2 regions of the Clostridium sp. CM037 genome follow, and region 2 is predicted to be linked to the other one. Evidence: riboswitches for the same ligand, from Rfam matches in the RefSeq annotation. Region 2 holds a riboswitch; the other holds the start of a gene.
What was found. Region 2 has a riboswitch for S-adenosylmethionine ahead of ACWJKP_RS18505 (O-acetylhomoserine aminocarboxypropyltransferase/cysteine synthase family protein). Riboswitches for the same ligand answer to the same signal wherever they lie in the genome.

Region 1 (8,075 bases), 830 kb from region 2:
TAGTTTCTTTTAAAAATATAGGAAGATTTTCTAGCTGGTTGGCTTATAGAACAAAGTAGGTGGCGGCATTTTTATTTACTGAATCTCCATCAATTAAATGGAAATTTGGCGTTTTTACAGATAAGCTAATTAAAAAAAGAAACAAAGATACTGTAATTATCATTATAGAATATAATAATGAATTTTATAAGTTATTGAAAGAGAAATTCAAAGGCGAGAAAAATTTCCTGATAGTAAATGATTCAGCAGAGAATATAGATAAGTATTTACGGATGCATGACATTCCATATGTAGATTATGTTATTTCAGGATTGCCATTTTCATCTTTGCCCCAAAAAATATCTTGCGATATTTTAAATAAAACTAATGAAATTTTGAGAAAAGAAGGCAAATTCATAACCTTCCAATACGATTGTTTAAGAAAGGGTTTATAAGTAATTATTTTAGGTGTATAGATTTAAAAAGAGAATTTATGAATATACTTCCTGCGTATATATTAAGTTGTGTTAATTAAAGGGTGCTTGTATATAGGATATCAACGGTATGCTTAAATATAGTGTTAAAAAAAGAGGGTAAGTATTTTTAAATACTTACCCTCTTTTAAAATAAAATATAATTACTGATTAATGACACTTCGGAAGGAAAGTCATTAATAGTGCAGCAGCGTAGGTGATGATTTAACGTTCGCGCTGGGTTATTGTGTAGGGGCTGTGGCTGGTGGTTGTTCGTTTGCTTCTTTGTCTGCGGCTTCTTTGTCTGCGGCTTCTTTGTCTGCAGCTTCTTTGTCTGCGGCTGCTTCGTCTGCGGCTGCTTTGTCTGCAGCTGCTTTGTCTGCGGCTGCTTTTGCTGCGGCTTCATTTGCAGCTGCTGCGTCAGCAGCTACTTTGTCTGCTGCCGCTTTTGCAGCTGCTTCGTTTGCTGCATCATCGCTTGCTTTCTTTGCAGCATCATCGCTTGTCTTTTTTGCAGCATCATCGCTTGCTTTTTTTGCAGCATCATCACTTGCTTTTTTTGCAGCATCATCACTTGGGTTTTCTATGACTTTCTTTTCTGCTTTTATTTTACCATTTTCATTTAATTTGATATATAGAGTATTCATTAATACTCCATTTCTATCAACTACTGTATTAGGACGAATAAAGTCTTTTTGTTCTAGACCTTGGTGTAGGTACTCCATATATTCTTTCCATATCTGATCTGGTTCTTGGGCTCCATACATGTTTTGTGGCGCTGGAATATCATCTCCTACCCATACAGAGGTTGTATAATAAGGTGTATATCCTACAAACCAAGCGTCTTTTGATTGATCTGTGGTTCCTGTTTTACCTGCAGTAAAGGGATAGTTACTAAGGGCTAAATTTGAATGACTTCGACTTTCTGTTAGCACACCCTTTAAAGTATCTGTCATAAGATAAGAGGCACCACTATCATACACTTTAGTTTGCTTATGGTTATTTTCAAATAATACTTCATTAACTACTGTATTGGTTATTTTACATACATTAGTCGGACTTACGAATTCACCGTTTCTTGAAAGGGTTGAATAACCTGAAGCCATTTCAACTGGTGTAACACCCTTTGTAAAACCACCTATAGCAATTATAGGGTAAATATCTTGAGGAGTTGTATATTTAAACTCCATGTTTTGTAAATATTTCAACGAATTTTTTACGCCCATTTCCCCCACTAATCTAACCGGGATAGTGTTTATAGATTGCTCAACTGCATATCTTAAAGATACAGACCCTCTGTATTGATTATCAACATTAGCGGGACCATTATCAAATGCTTTGTCTTCATATTCACTAGCGGGAATGTAGCCTTTTTCAAATGCAGGGGTATATGCAATTAATGGCTTTATAGCGGAACCTGGCTGTCTTACACCTAAGAAGGCTCTGTTGAAGGTATTGCCATCTTGGCTTCTACCTCCAACTATAGCTACCACTTCTCCAGTATTATTATCTATAGTAACGCTTGCACCTTGCTTTTCATATAAATCTGTTTTGTTATTGGTGCTTGTATATTGAGCCAAATGACTATCTACTACACTTTGTAATTTTTCTTGTTTTGCAGTATCAATAGATGTATCTATTCTATATCCTCCACTAAGAAGTTGTTTTTCTTTAGACTCATATTCATCATTATACTTAGTGAAATAAGTTTTTCTATCATTATCATTACTAAAAGAATATTTAGAAACAAAACCATTTTGCTCCATTAACTTTAAGGTTGCATTGTGAACAGCATATTGAATATCGTAACTCATAGGTTCAGGTGCTGTATGAGGTTTAATATTTAATTTAATAACTTCTGCTTTTGCTGTATCAAAATCGCTTTGTGAAATTTGTTCTAAGCTTAGCATTTTATCTAAAACTAAGTCTCTCCTCTTTATAACATTGTCCAGCTGAGTCACGGGATTATAAACAGATGGATTATTAGGTATTGAAACAAGCATAGCTATTTGAGATAAATCTAAATCTTTATTATTCTTTTGAAAGTAAAATTGTGAAGCACTTTCAATACTATAACATCCATTGCCGAAGTTTATATTGTTTACATAAAATTCCAATATTTGATCTTTTGAGTATCTTTCTTCTAATTTCTGCGCTACAACAGACTCTTCTAATTTTCTCGATAAGGTTACGTCAAATGTAAGGAATACATTTCTTGCAAGTTGTTGCGTTATTGTTGAACCACCTTGTACGATAGCTCCCCTGGATTTTATATATACCCAGACAGCTCTCCTTATACCTTTATAATCTATACCATTATGTTTATAAAACCTTTGGTCTTCTATTGAAGTAACAGCTTTACCTATATAGGGATTTAAGTCTGCTTCTTTTGTATAATAATATGTATTGGTTTTAAATTCTTTTAATAATTTACCATTAGTATCAAAAAATTGTGTTGGTTTTCGGGTATTAAAGGAGGTTTCATTTATGGTTTGTGCTATGTTGTTAGCATCCTTTATAGTTGCCTCTATTTTAGCCCCATATTTAATATAACCATATCCTAAAGTTATCGTAGCCGATACGAAAATTATTGCAGAAAATATCAATAAACCTTTAACGATTTTTTTCCAAAGTTTCTTTTTAACTGGTGCTGTTTTTATGGGTTCTACATTTTTATTATCATCCATTAATATCTCCTCCTTTTTTTATTATACAAAAAATGTCCAGGGTTAGTCCTGAATGACCATGCTTCATACATACGTAAAGGGGGGCTTACTTGGTCGCCATAAGTATTATCCTGTTTTTAGTCTTATATTCAATTGTTATTACTGAATTTCTAATACTAGGTCACATAAAAGAGATCTTATGGGTCTCTCTTATACTATTAAAAAAGTGCTTAGTTTATGTGTGTATAATACAATTATTTTACAATCTTGTCAATAACGCCGCGGTATGGGAAATAATTTCAATTGATGTTAATTATTTCTTATTGGCGTTTCAAGCATTAGCCATACAATGTATCCTCCTAGAACAATATAATTATTACAATATATTATAACATAAATAATGTAACATGAATATTTATGTTATATATAAAGTATGAACAAAATATATATTATGATGAAACATCATTAGACAGTTGTATGATGTTTGGAGAAGGTGTATATAAAAACTTCTTTACATAGCATTCATATAGTGATATTATAAATCTAATTTAATAAATAAGTTAATTCTCATCAAGAGAGATAGAGGGACTGGCCCGATGACATCTCGGCAACCATCAGACGTTATTGTCTGAATAGGTGCTAAATCCTGCGTTAATTTCATTGTAAATTAGCGGAAGATGAGAGAGGTGTCTTTGTAATTTTATACCTCTTTCATCATTATATAATGATGAAAGAGGTTTTTGTTTTTTGAATAGATGTAAATAAAATTTAATAGTGTCTTATCAAGAGAGGTGGAGGGACTGGCCCTATGAACCCCGACAACCAGTATCATATTATGATACATGGTGTTAATTCCTGCAGCATTGCTGCAAGATAAGAATAAGTTTGGAAGTAGAGCCCAAGTTTATTCTTGGCCTCTATTTTTTTAGAGTGATGTTTAAAGAAAGGATCAAAAGGTAAAGATGAATTATAAAAAATGAAAAGGAGAAGGGATATCATGATTAAAGTTCGAGGTGTAAGTAAAAGTTTTTCAGCGGTTAAAGTGTTAAATGATGTTTCATTTACAGTGGAGGAAGGTGATATCTATGGTGTTATTGGTCACAGTGGAGCTGGTAAATCCACTTTACTTAGATGCTTTAATGGGCTTGAAACCTATGATACAGGTACCATTAATATAATGGGAAAAGGGGTGAAACAGCTAAGTTTGAAAGAACTTCGCGAGTTTAGGAAAAATGTAGGCATAATATTTCAAAGTTTTAATCTTATTAACAGTAAAAATGTTTTTCAAAACATAGCATTTCCACTAGAAATATGGGGAAACGATAAAAATTTTATTAAAAAAAGAGTAGATAGCTTAATAGAGTTAGTAGGACTTAAGGATAAAGCAAACACCAATGTAAAACAACTTAGCGGAGGGCAGAAGCAAAGAGTTGGAATTGCAAGAGCGCTTTCACTTAATCCGAAAATATTACTTTGTGATGAAGCTACCTCTGCACTAGATCCTAAAACTACAAAATCTATATTAGAGCTTTTAAGAGCTATCAATAACAAATTTAATATAACAATTATTGTAGTTACCCATCAGATGGAAGTGGTAAAAGAAATTTGTAATAAATTTATTCTTTTAGAAGGAGGGGAAATTAAAAGCCATGGCATTACCGATGAACTATTTATTAGGCCAACAAAGGAAATGCAAACACTTATGGGAGAGGAAGAATTACTGCCTAGCACGGGATATAACATTAAAATATTTTTTACAAAGGAAATTACCCTGAGTTGCCTTATAACATCAATTGCCAGGGAGTTAAATATTGATTTTTCAATAGTATGGGGCAGGCTTGAAAAATTTAGGGATAACGTAATGGGAAGTCTCATAATAAATGCAAGTAAAGAGAATAAGAAGAAGATATTAAACTATTTAGATGAAAAATCTATAGAGTGGGAGCTCATTAATTATTCTGTGCAGCTTGAGAAGCACAAGGGAGAGAGTATAAATGCTATTTAAAGACATTTTATTACCTGCACTAAAAGAAACTATATATATGGTAACATTATCCACAATTTTTACAGTTATTTTAGGGTTTATTTCAGCAGTAGGATTAATTATAACTGGTCCTAAAGGCCTAAGGCCAAACACTTTAATCTATAAAATCTTAAATTTAGTAATAAATATACTTAGGTCTTTTCCGTTTATTATACTAATGATATCTATATTCCCTTTAACTAAGCTTATAGTTGGAACAACAATAGGTACTAATGCAGCTATAGTTCCTCTAACGCTTGGTGCAGCACCTTTTGCTGCAAGAATAATAGAATCTGCACTTTTAGAAGTGGATTATGGAATTGTTGAAGCAGCTAAGTCATTTGGTGCAAAAACCTATCAAATTATATTTAAGGTTATGTTAAAAGAGGCAATGCCGTCTATAGTTCTTGGAGTTACGTTAACAATAATAAACATTATAGGTTACTCAGCTATGGCTGGGACAATTGGTGGAGGGGGACTTGGAGATGTAGCCGTAAAATATGGTTACTATAGATTTAAGTCAGATATCATGATATACACTGTAATTATATTAATTGCAGTTGTGCAAGTAATTCAAGCCTTAGGAAATATATTGTACAGAAAAATGATTAAATAAGTTTTGAACGACATTTCAGAAGGAAAGTCTCCCACTTCTATAAGTAGGAGTTACTTGACCTAACAAATAGAAAACTTCAGTGGGAGTATAAATCTCCTTCTGAAGTCGTTAATATACAGCTCAGCAGGAGATGATTGAATTATAAAAATATTAAAAGAAAAATAAGAGGAGGAAATTAAAAATGAAAAAAATATTAAGCATATTATTGACAATAGTTGTGATTTTTACACTGAGTGGATGTGGAGCAAAAAAAGAGGCGGATGTAACTGAGAAAAAAATCATTAAAGTAGGTGCGTCACCAGTGCCTCATAAAGAAATATTAGAGGCTATAAAGCCGATTCTCGCAAAAGAGGGATATACTCTCGAAATAGTAGAATTTACTGACTATGTAACACCAAACACTGCACTAGCCGAGGGACAATTAGAGGCTAATTTCTTTCAACATATACCTTATTTGCAATCCTTTAGTAAAGAAAAGGGAGTGGACCTAGACTATACTGTAAAGGTTCATCTTGAACCTATGGGTGTGTACTCTAACAAATATAAAAAACTTAGTGATTTAAAAGATGGAGCTAAAATAGCTATTCCAAGTGATCCTACAAATGGAGCAAGAGCACTTAGAGTGCTTGAGAAGGAAGGGCTATTAAAACTAAAAAAGGGAGATCTTATTTCTAAACTTGATATTACTGAAAATAAAAAGAATTTTAAAATAACTGAATTAGACGCTCCTCAACTTCCAAGGATTTTAAAAGATGTGGATGCAGCAGTTATAAATTCAAATTTTGCAATAGAAGCCAATTTAAATCCGACAAAAGACGCACTAGCAATTGAGTCAAAAGATTCTCCTTATGCAAATGTGCTTGCAGTTAGAAAAGAAGATAAAACTAAACCTCATATAGAAGCACTTTCAAAGGCATTAAATTCTCCAGAAGTTAAAAAAATTATTGAAGATAAATATAAAGGAGATATAATTCCTGCTTTCTAAAAAAAATATAAAACCATAAAATCATTTTGCTTTGGGCGTAATAGTCGAAAGTAAGATGATTTTTTTATAGTAAAGCATAAAGTTTAACGACATTTTTATACTTTTATTTTTTAAAAAATTCATTTTATACCTTATTAGTGTATAATTACCGTATGCAAATAATTTTTGGAGTAATTAATTCTAAAATGCAAATAAGGATAACATTATAATATGGAGGTTTAAAAATGAGTGTATTATTTCAAGCAATAAATAATTTTTTTAATTTTATAGTTCCTATTGCGGATTTTCTATGGGAATTTCCAACTAATTTTAAGTGGTATCAAAACATCCCGGTTTTAGGTAATTTTGCCTTTGCAGTTATTTTACTTTTAGGAACAGGAATTTATCTTACATTTAAAACTGGATTTATTCAAGTTATGGCATTTAAAAAAGGAATTAAGATCCTTGCTACAAAAAAGGAAACAGATACTGGGGTTAGTTCATTAGCATCATTTTTACTAAGTTCTGCTATGCGTGTAGGTCCAGGTAATATTATGGGGGTTACAGGAGCAATATCTGTTGGCGGACCAGGGGCACTATTTTGGATGTGGGTTTCAGCTTTCTTTGGTATGTCCACGGCTTTTGTAGAATCTGTACTTGCACAGCTTTTTAAAGAGAAAAATGGCAAGGAGTTCGTAGGTGGACTTCCATTTTATGGTCAAAAGATTTTGGGAAATAAACGGTGGGTAGGTATTATACTGTCTTCACTTTTTATAATATATGCACTGTTTGTTATCCCATCTCAAGCTTTTCATTTATTTACAAGTTTCGGTTCAATAGCTGATACTATAGCTGGAAAAACCTTTGGACGTCAATCTACAGTTTATTATGGTATAGCAATAGTCTTAATAATTACTGTTCTTTTGACTGTAATTGGAGGAATAAAAAGAGTTACTGCAGTTACAGATGTACTGGTACCTATTATGGCAGTTATTTATACACTTATAGTTATTTTAATAATATTAGTTAACTTAGATAAAGTTCCGTATTTCTTTAAAGAAGTGATTGGTGGAGCATTTAAGCCCAATGCATTATTTGGTGGGGCATTTGGTGTGGCTTTAGCTCAAGGAATTAAGCGTGGGTTAATGTCCAATGAAGCTGGACAAGGAACAATTACAATGGCGGCTGCTACAGCGGAGAATAAACATCCTGCAGAACAAGGTTTTGTACAATGTCTAGGAGTTTTTCTTGACACAATGGTAATATGTAGTATGACTGGATTTGTTATTGTTATGGCACATGTTTGGACAGGCACTGCTGGAGTTTCATGGGAAAGTATAGAAGCGTCGAAACT
Region 2 (8,075 bases):
TTCTATTATACTTTCGCTAATCTTCTCCCAATACAAAACAACAACTGCCATTATTGCTCCAAGTTGGATTACAACTTCAAACATCTTTACAAACTCTCCCTCAAACCCAATTGCCCATCCAATCAATATCATATGTCCTGTAGACGATACTGGGATAAATTCAGTTACCCCTTCTACTATTGCTATTATAATTGCTTTTAATAAAAATATTATGTCCATAACTCACCATTCCTTCCAATCTAATTATTACTGTATATAGTTTATCATAATAATCTATAAGGTACCATCTTCAAAACTTACAGTAATATTACATCTATTCAAATTTTAGAAAACACTTTACCTGTCGTAGTAATTGTGTTATCCTTGAATTACCACGACAGACAAAGTACTACAGATGCAGTAAAAGCGAAGGAGGATATAATTTGATAAGCAGCGATGTAATTCGAGGATATAATGATACGATTATTCTTTTTATGCTTCAAGATGGCGAATCCTACGGGTATGAAATATCAAAAAACATCAGGAAATTATCAGAGGAGAAGTATGTTATGAAAGAGACCACACTCTATTCAGCATTCAACCGTCTTGAGAAGAATGGATATATCGAATCTTTCTATAAAGACGAAACCTTTGGTAAAAGACGCACATATTATAAAATCACCCCCGTAGGTTTAACCTACTATAAAGAAAAATGTGAAGAATGGAGCTTAACAAAAGAAGTTATTAATAAATTTATTAAGGAGAGGGATTAAAATGGAAACTATAAAAAATTATTTAGATAATATGTTTAAAGTCCTACCAAGAACAAATCAGACGATGAAATTAAAAAATGATTTATTATGGAATATGGAAGAAAAATATAACGAGAATAAGAATGATGGAAAATCAGAAAATGAGGCCATTGGTATTGTAATCTCAGAATTTGGCAATATTGACGAATTAATTGATGAACTTGGCATCGAACATATGAAAAAGGGTGCGATACTTAAAACCATTACACAAGAAGAGGCCGATAACTTTATGACTACAAAAAAAGAATCTGGCTTATTGATGGGTATAGGTGTTTTTTTATGTATTATAGCAACAGCTATATTAATATTAATTACCACTCTCATAGATGGTGGCATTATCTGTAAAGGCATTTCAAAAGATTTCAGCGATATGTTTGGCATTATTGCACTATTCTTACTGTGTGTACCTGCTGTAGCTTTATTCATTTATTCCGGTATGAAGCTAGAAAAATACAAGTATCTAAAAAGCGGTTTTGATTTACCTCTTCATGCAAAAGCAATTATAAATCAAAAAAATAATGCTTTTGCATCAACTTATATGATATCTATAATAACGGGTGTATGCATATGTGTCATATCCCCAGTTGCACTTTTCGTATCATCCGCTTTTGGCGACAATGCATCAAGCTACGGAGTAGTTGTTTTACTTGTGATGGTTGCTATTGCCGCTTTCATCTTCATATACTTTGGAAATATTAAGCAGAGTTTCAGTATTCTTTTACAGATTGGTGACTTTTCAAAAGAAGAAACTGAAGATAATAAACTTATTGGTGCAGTTGCTGCTATCGTATGGCCATTAGCAATCTGTATCTTCCTTGTCAGTGGATTAGTTTTTAATCTATGGCACATTAATTGGATTATATTCCCTATCGTTGGCATTTTATTTGGTATGTTCAGTGCAGCATATAGTATTATAAAAGGGCATAATTAAAATAACTTTATCTTTTAAAAAAGTATTGACAATTGTTTTTATGAGTAATATACTAAATACTAATAACTGAATACAACTTATCCAGAGTGGCAGAGGAACTGGTCCGATGAAGCCCGACAACCAGCATTCTTATTCGAATGTAGTGGTGTCAATTCCTGCAGATTGTAAAATCTGAAAGATAAGGATGTTAGCAAATTTTATGATACAATTTTATTGTTTATTAAAGTTAACTATTGCTACTTTCCTTATAGGAAAGTAGCTTTTTTTCTTCCCCAAAAATCTAAATAAATAATGTACTAAATACTAACAACTAAATATAACTTATCCAGAGCGGCAGAGGGACTGGCCCGATGATGCCCGACAACCAGCATTTTTAAAAGAAGTGCAATGGTGTCAATTCCATCAGATTGTAAAATCTGAAAGATAAGGACGATAGCAAATTTTATGATACAATTTTATTGTTTAATAAAATTAATCATGCTGCTTTCCTTATAGGAGAGCAGCTTTTTTTTGAAAAATAATTATAAAAGGAGAAATTAATATGAGTGAGCGAAAATTAAGTTTTGAAACATTACAGGTACATGCAGGGCAGGTTCCAGACCCTACTACAGGCTCGAGAGCAGTCCCAATTTATCAAACATCATCTTTTGTTTTTAAAAATGCAGATCATGCAGCAAATTTATTTCAATTAAAAGAAGAAGGAAATATATATTCAAGAATAATGAACCCAACTACAGACGTTTTTGAAAAAAGAGTAGCCGCTCTCGAAGGCGGAGTAGCAGGACTTGCTACAGCTTCAGGAATAGCTGCAACATTCTATGCAATACTTAATGTAGCAAATTCAGGCGATGAAATAGTAGCTGCAAGCACTCTATATGGTGGTACTTATGAACTATTTAATGTTACTCTTAGAAAACTTGGAATTAACGTAACATTTGTTGATCCAGATGATCCTGAAAATTTTAGAAAAGCTATCTCGAATAAAACAAAAGCACTTTATGCTGAAACAATGGGAAACCCAAAAATAAATGTTCTAGATATAGAGGCAGTAGCGGATATTGCTCATGAAAATAAAATACCCCTTATTATTGACAATACCTTTGCAACTCCCTTCCTTTGCCGTCCAATTGAGTATGGTGCAGATGTAATTATTCATTCAGCAACAAAGTTCATTGGAGGACATGGAACTACTATTGGTGGAATTATAGTTGATGCTGGTAAATTTGATTGGGCAGCTAGCGGTAAATTCCCTGATTTTACAACTCCGGATAAAAGCTATAATGGAATAGTATATGCTAATTTAGGTGCTCCAGCATTTGCTTTAAAAGCTAGAGTTCAACTTTTAAGAAACACCGGTGCGACGCTTAGCCCTCAAAGTGCATTTTTATTTCTTCAAGGTTTGGAATCATTATCGTTAAGAGTTGAGAGACATGTAACAAACGCTAGGAAAGTTGTTGAATTTTTGAGTAAGCATCCAAATGTTTCATGGGTAAATTATCCTGAACTTGAAGGGAGCAGATACAAAGATTTAGCTAAAAAATACCTACCAAAAGGAGCAGGATCAATATTCACTTTTGGAATAAAAGGTGGCCTTGAAGCTGGAAAAAAATTCATTAATAATGTAGAATTATTTTCGCTGCTTGCAAATGTTGCAGATGCAAAATCTCTAATAATTCACCCCTCAAGTACAACTCATGCAGAGCTTAACGCAGAGGAGCAAAAATCTGCTGGAGTTACTTCAGATTTGATAAGACTTTCAATTGGCGTTGAGGGTATCGATGACATTATATACGATTTGACGCAAGCTCTAGAAAAATCAGTTCAATAAAAAGTCAATAATTCTTTGGCAGCTGGTTTCAAAATAAGGTCTTGTTCCTAACTATATTCCTCCATCACCTTAGATGACGGAGGAATAACTTTAAAGTTTAGAAAGGAAAACTATTATGAAAAAGGTAAAAATAGCGATTTTAGGTTTTGGAAATGTTGGGACGGGTGTATGGAAAATACTTCACGAAAATAGAAAAGAAATAATGAAACGTTCAAATTATGAAATAGAAGTTGCTAAAATACTTGTAAAAGATATAAATAAAAAAAGAGATATCAAAGCACCTAATGGCCTATTAACAGATAACATTGATGATATTATAAATGATGAAAGTATAAAAATTGTGGTTGAACTTATTGGTGGATGCGATAAATCTAAAGAGTATATGATACGCGCAATGAAATCTAAAAAACATATTGTAACTGCTAATAAATTAGTTATCGCGAACTGGGGCGAAGAGTTATTTAAAACAGCGGAGAAAGAAAACGTATTGTTTTATTATGAAGCAAGTGTGGCTGGTGGAATTCCAATAATACGCGAGATTAATGAGAGCCTTACAGCCAATAGGATTGAGCAGATAATTGGAATTATAAATGGAACAACTAATTACATATTAAGCAAAATGACAATGGATGGGATTAGCTTTGATGAAGCACTAAAGGAGGCGCAAGAAAAGGGTTATGCTGAAGCAGACCCAACCTCTGATGTTGATGGCTTTGACGCTGTATATAAGCTTGCAATAATGTCTTCTCTAGCATTTGGAACTAAGGTAGATCATGATTGTATTTATAGAGAAGGAATAAGAAGTATTAGTGACATAGATATAGAATATGCTAAAAAACTTGGTTATTCAATAAAACTTTTAGCAATAGCTAAAGAAGTAAATAACAAATTAGAACTAAGAGTACATCCAACCCTAATACCTTCGAGCCACCCAATGGCAAATGTAGCCGATGCATTTAATGCTATTATGATAAAAGGAAATGCAGTTGGAGAGTTAATGCTATATGGAAAAGGCGCTGGAGCTTTTCCAACTGGAAGTGCAGTTGTAGGTGATATAATATCCATATTAAGAAATAATGTAAATCCTTATGACTTATTAGACCTAAGTGACAAGACTGATTTTAAAGAAGTGAAAAAATCAGAAGAAAATGAATCAGAATTCTATATTAGACTTAATGTTAAAGATACAGTAGAAGTTTTAGGAGATACAGCGAAAATATTTGGGGAAAACAATGTCAGCATTATGTCCGTTACTGGAGATGTAAGGCACGATGATCATGGACCACTAGGATTTATTACACATAAAAGTTCAGAAAAAAACATAAGAATTTCATTAGAAAAAATAAAAGAACTAGAAAACGTCAACAAAATAGAAAGTATAATAAGGATGGAATCATTTTATTAAACTTATTCTCCTTTTAGTATTTATATATAAAAACACCCCATCAAATGAATTTTACAACTTTTTTAGTTATAATCATTCAATGGGGTGAAGTTCACTACTTCGGTTCTATTACATTAAACCTTGATTTATACCTTTTTAACAAATTCAGATTTTAATTCCATAGCTCCAAACCCATCAATTTTGCAATCAATATTATGATCTCCATCAACCAAACGTATATTTTTTACTTTTGTACCTTTTTTTATGGCTAATGGACTTCCTTTTACTTTAAGGTCTTTGATTATTGTTACAGAATCACCATCGTTTAATACATTTCCATTTGCATCTTTGATAATCCTTTTCTCTTCACTACTTTCTGTTTCTAATTCTAAAGTCCATTCATGAGCACATTCAGGGCAAACAAAAATACTTCTATCTTCGTAAGTGTATTCTGAATTACATTTTGGGCAATTTGGCAAATCAGCCATAATTTCATTTCCTCCATTCGTTATTGTTAACTCTAATACATAAGAATTATTGTCAATTTTCTTTTTACAACTTCATAAGAATAGAAATTACAAAGTTAAAATTCACAAAAAAAATATAGGGAGTTCCTTATATGCTTATATACTATCATAGTCTCCTCATATTGACAAACCTTCCTCCACCCTCTCCTTAAAGTCCCTTTTTTCTATTAATCATTTTTTACATACAAGTTTTTTAAAAGCAAGTCTAATTTCAAAAATAAATATGGCAGTCATTTATCCTGCCAAATTAATATTTTTAATATTTTCCATTTTCCATAAATCTGAATATGCCCTAATATAAAATAATACATTACTTTCCTTATGATTTTTTAATAGTAAATCCCATTTTGATGTTATCACATTATCATCCATGCTTTTAGTAAATCCCCAGCTTTCCTCGGTGTCATGGGACATTACATAAATAACCATCTTGCTCTGGTTGGTTGCATCACCATCAGTTAACACATTGATAAAAGGTGTATACTTGTTTAATAGCTCTTTACTGGATTCGATACATTCAGCATAGTTGAACATATCTTTAAATTCACCAAATACCCTTGTCCAAAAGTAACTTCCTTCACTTTCTAATGCAAAATGCTTACCCATGTCGATTCTGAACCCACCCACTCCGCAATTCTTTAGTTCTTTTAAAAAATTTATATAAATTTTTTGTAATTCTACATCATTGTAATTGAGCATTGGTAATCCAAAAGCACCGTTAACTATTGCATTTCTATTGCCATAATCTACTGTATTTTTTGCGTTAGTCCAAAATTTAGGGTTATCTCGTAAGTTTTGATCTACGGTTTGACTTGGTATTAGCTTTCCACTCTCATCACCCGCTAAATGTCGTAACACTACGTCAACGATGATTTTAATTCCTATTTTATTAGCTTTATAACATAATTCTGTTAAATCTTCCTTTGTTCCACTTCTATTACCTATTTTAAATGATAGCGGTTGATAGTATGTCCACCATTCATCTCCTTTTTTGCAAGGTTGCACGGGAGTAACCTGTATAGATGTATAGCCACACTCTTTTACTTTATCTAAAATTTTAGTTATATCTGAGATTTTCCATTGAAAACAGTGTAATATTATTTCTCTCATATTATGTCCTTTCATTAATCATTTATTTTATAATGTATTTAAACATTTATTTACTTTCCAACCATTTAACCCATTTTCAGATTAAATCATCACCTTCGTAACTATTCATCTTGCTCAAGCTGCAACATTAATTAAATTATTACTATTACAATCAGATAATTTTTACAGGAACTAAATTTAACATAATGTAGTTCCTATAGATAATGATGTACTTAATTACCATTAAATATACATAGAATAATTTTTCAAAAAAATATAATACACCTGATGTATAACACCAAGTGCATTTTGCAGTGAAAAGAATTTAAATACAAAATTTATAGTGGACTATAAGAAAACCCCCGACTAAAATTAATTAGTCGAGGGTTTTACTGATGGAGGCGATGCTTGACCTTTAATACCAACCAATAATATAAAATTATTTTATTATATCCTCTTGCTCTTCTTAATCATACTTATTTAATAGAAGACATCCATATTTAATATTGATTATTAAATAATCCAGCCCCTTCTATGATTTCCTGCTCCGTAAATAAACTTAAGACAGCTTCATTATAATCACTTAAATTTTGTGACTTCTTTATTTTCTTAGCATATTTTTTATTATCTGAAAACATGTAAATCATATACCCCCATAGTTCTTTCATTCTAAATATTGCATTTCTATCTTCATCAAATAATTCTATATATTTATTTAAAATTTCATCATGAAAATCTTTTAGTACTTTTTTATCTATATTAGTATTAGTATTATTTTTAATCTCATTTATTAACCTTGGATTAGCTAGTATCCCTCTTCCTAGCATTACTGCTTTTACCTCTGGAAAAGCTTTCATTAATTTATTATGATCATCAATAGTGAAAATATCCCCATTATAACATACTGGATTGGTGCTTAAAGATAATGCATCTTTAAATACCTGTAAATTAGGTTTATTTCCATAAAAATCTTTTTGTATTCTCGGATGGATAATTAATTCTTCTAAAGGATATTTATTGTAAATTTTTATTAGCTCATAAAATTCCTCTGGACTATCTTTTCCTATTCTAGTTTTTATAGAAATTTTCATATCATCTATTTTAAATATTTCATCTAAAAACATATCAAGTTCTTCCCTTTTGGCTAGAAATCCCGAGCCTCTATTTTTTGAAACAACCGTTCCAGCAGGACATCCTAAATTTAAATTAACCTCCTTATAACCTAATTGTTGTAATTTTCTAGAAGTAATAATAAACCCTTCTGAATCGTTAGTAAGTATTTGGGGAACTATATTCATCCCTTTATTATTTTCAGGCAAAACATCTCTTAATTCTTTAGACTTAAGACTTCTACTTTTATTTGTAACAATAAAAGGTGTAAAGTATTTATCAATATTATTAAAAAATTTTTCATAAGAATTTCTATATATGTATCCCGTAATTCCTTCCATTGGCGCTAAATAATATTGCATTTAATAACCCCTTTATAACTATTCTAAAAAACATTATATCAGCATTCTTTTTT

Region 1: it holds a riboswitch for S-adenosylmethionine, as region 2 does, so the genes downstream of both, ACWJKP_RS02405 (methionine ABC transporter ATP-binding protein) here and ACWJKP_RS18505 (O-acetylhomoserine aminocarboxypropyltransferase/cysteine synthase family protein) in region 2, are expected to answer to the same signal.

Annotation. Positions count from the first base shown of each region.
Region 1 covers NZ_CM143650.1:451,045-459,119, forward strand. Annotated here, with positions in the region: gene ACWJKP_RS02390 (B12-binding domain-containing radical SAM protein) at 1-59, shown strand, start outside; gene ACWJKP_RS02395 (class I SAM-dependent methyltransferase) at 60-434, shown strand; gene ACWJKP_RS02400 (transglycosylase domain-containing protein) at 695-3,139, opposite strand; SAM riboswitch class I at 3,683-3,802, shown strand; SAM riboswitch class I at 3,895-3,998, shown strand; gene ACWJKP_RS02405 (methionine ABC transporter ATP-binding protein) at 4,116-5,123, shown strand; gene ACWJKP_RS02410 (methionine ABC transporter permease) at 5,113-5,757, shown strand; gene ACWJKP_RS02415 (MetQ/NlpA family ABC transporter substrate-binding protein) at 5,939-6,742, shown strand; gene ACWJKP_RS02420 (alanine/glycine:cation symporter family protein) at 6,967-8,075, shown strand, end outside.
Region 2 covers NZ_CM143650.1:3,851,042-3,859,116, forward strand. Annotated here, with positions in the region: gene ACWJKP_RS18490 (undecaprenyl-diphosphate phosphatase) at 1-219, opposite strand, end outside; gene ACWJKP_RS18495 (PadR family transcriptional regulator) at 423-752, shown strand; gene ACWJKP_RS18500 (permease prefix domain 1-containing protein) at 754-1,722, shown strand; SAM riboswitch class I at 1,797-1,907, shown strand; SAM riboswitch class I at 2,041-2,152, shown strand; gene ACWJKP_RS18505 (O-acetylhomoserine aminocarboxypropyltransferase/cysteine synthase family protein) at 2,264-3,550, shown strand; gene ACWJKP_RS18510 (homoserine dehydrogenase) at 3,666-4,955, shown strand; gene ACWJKP_RS18515 (zinc ribbon domain-containing protein YjdM) at 5,081-5,422, opposite strand; gene ACWJKP_RS18520 (alpha-amylase family glycosyl hydrolase) at 5,696-6,571, opposite strand; gene ACWJKP_RS18525 (tRNA dihydrouridine synthase) at 7,051-8,022, opposite strand.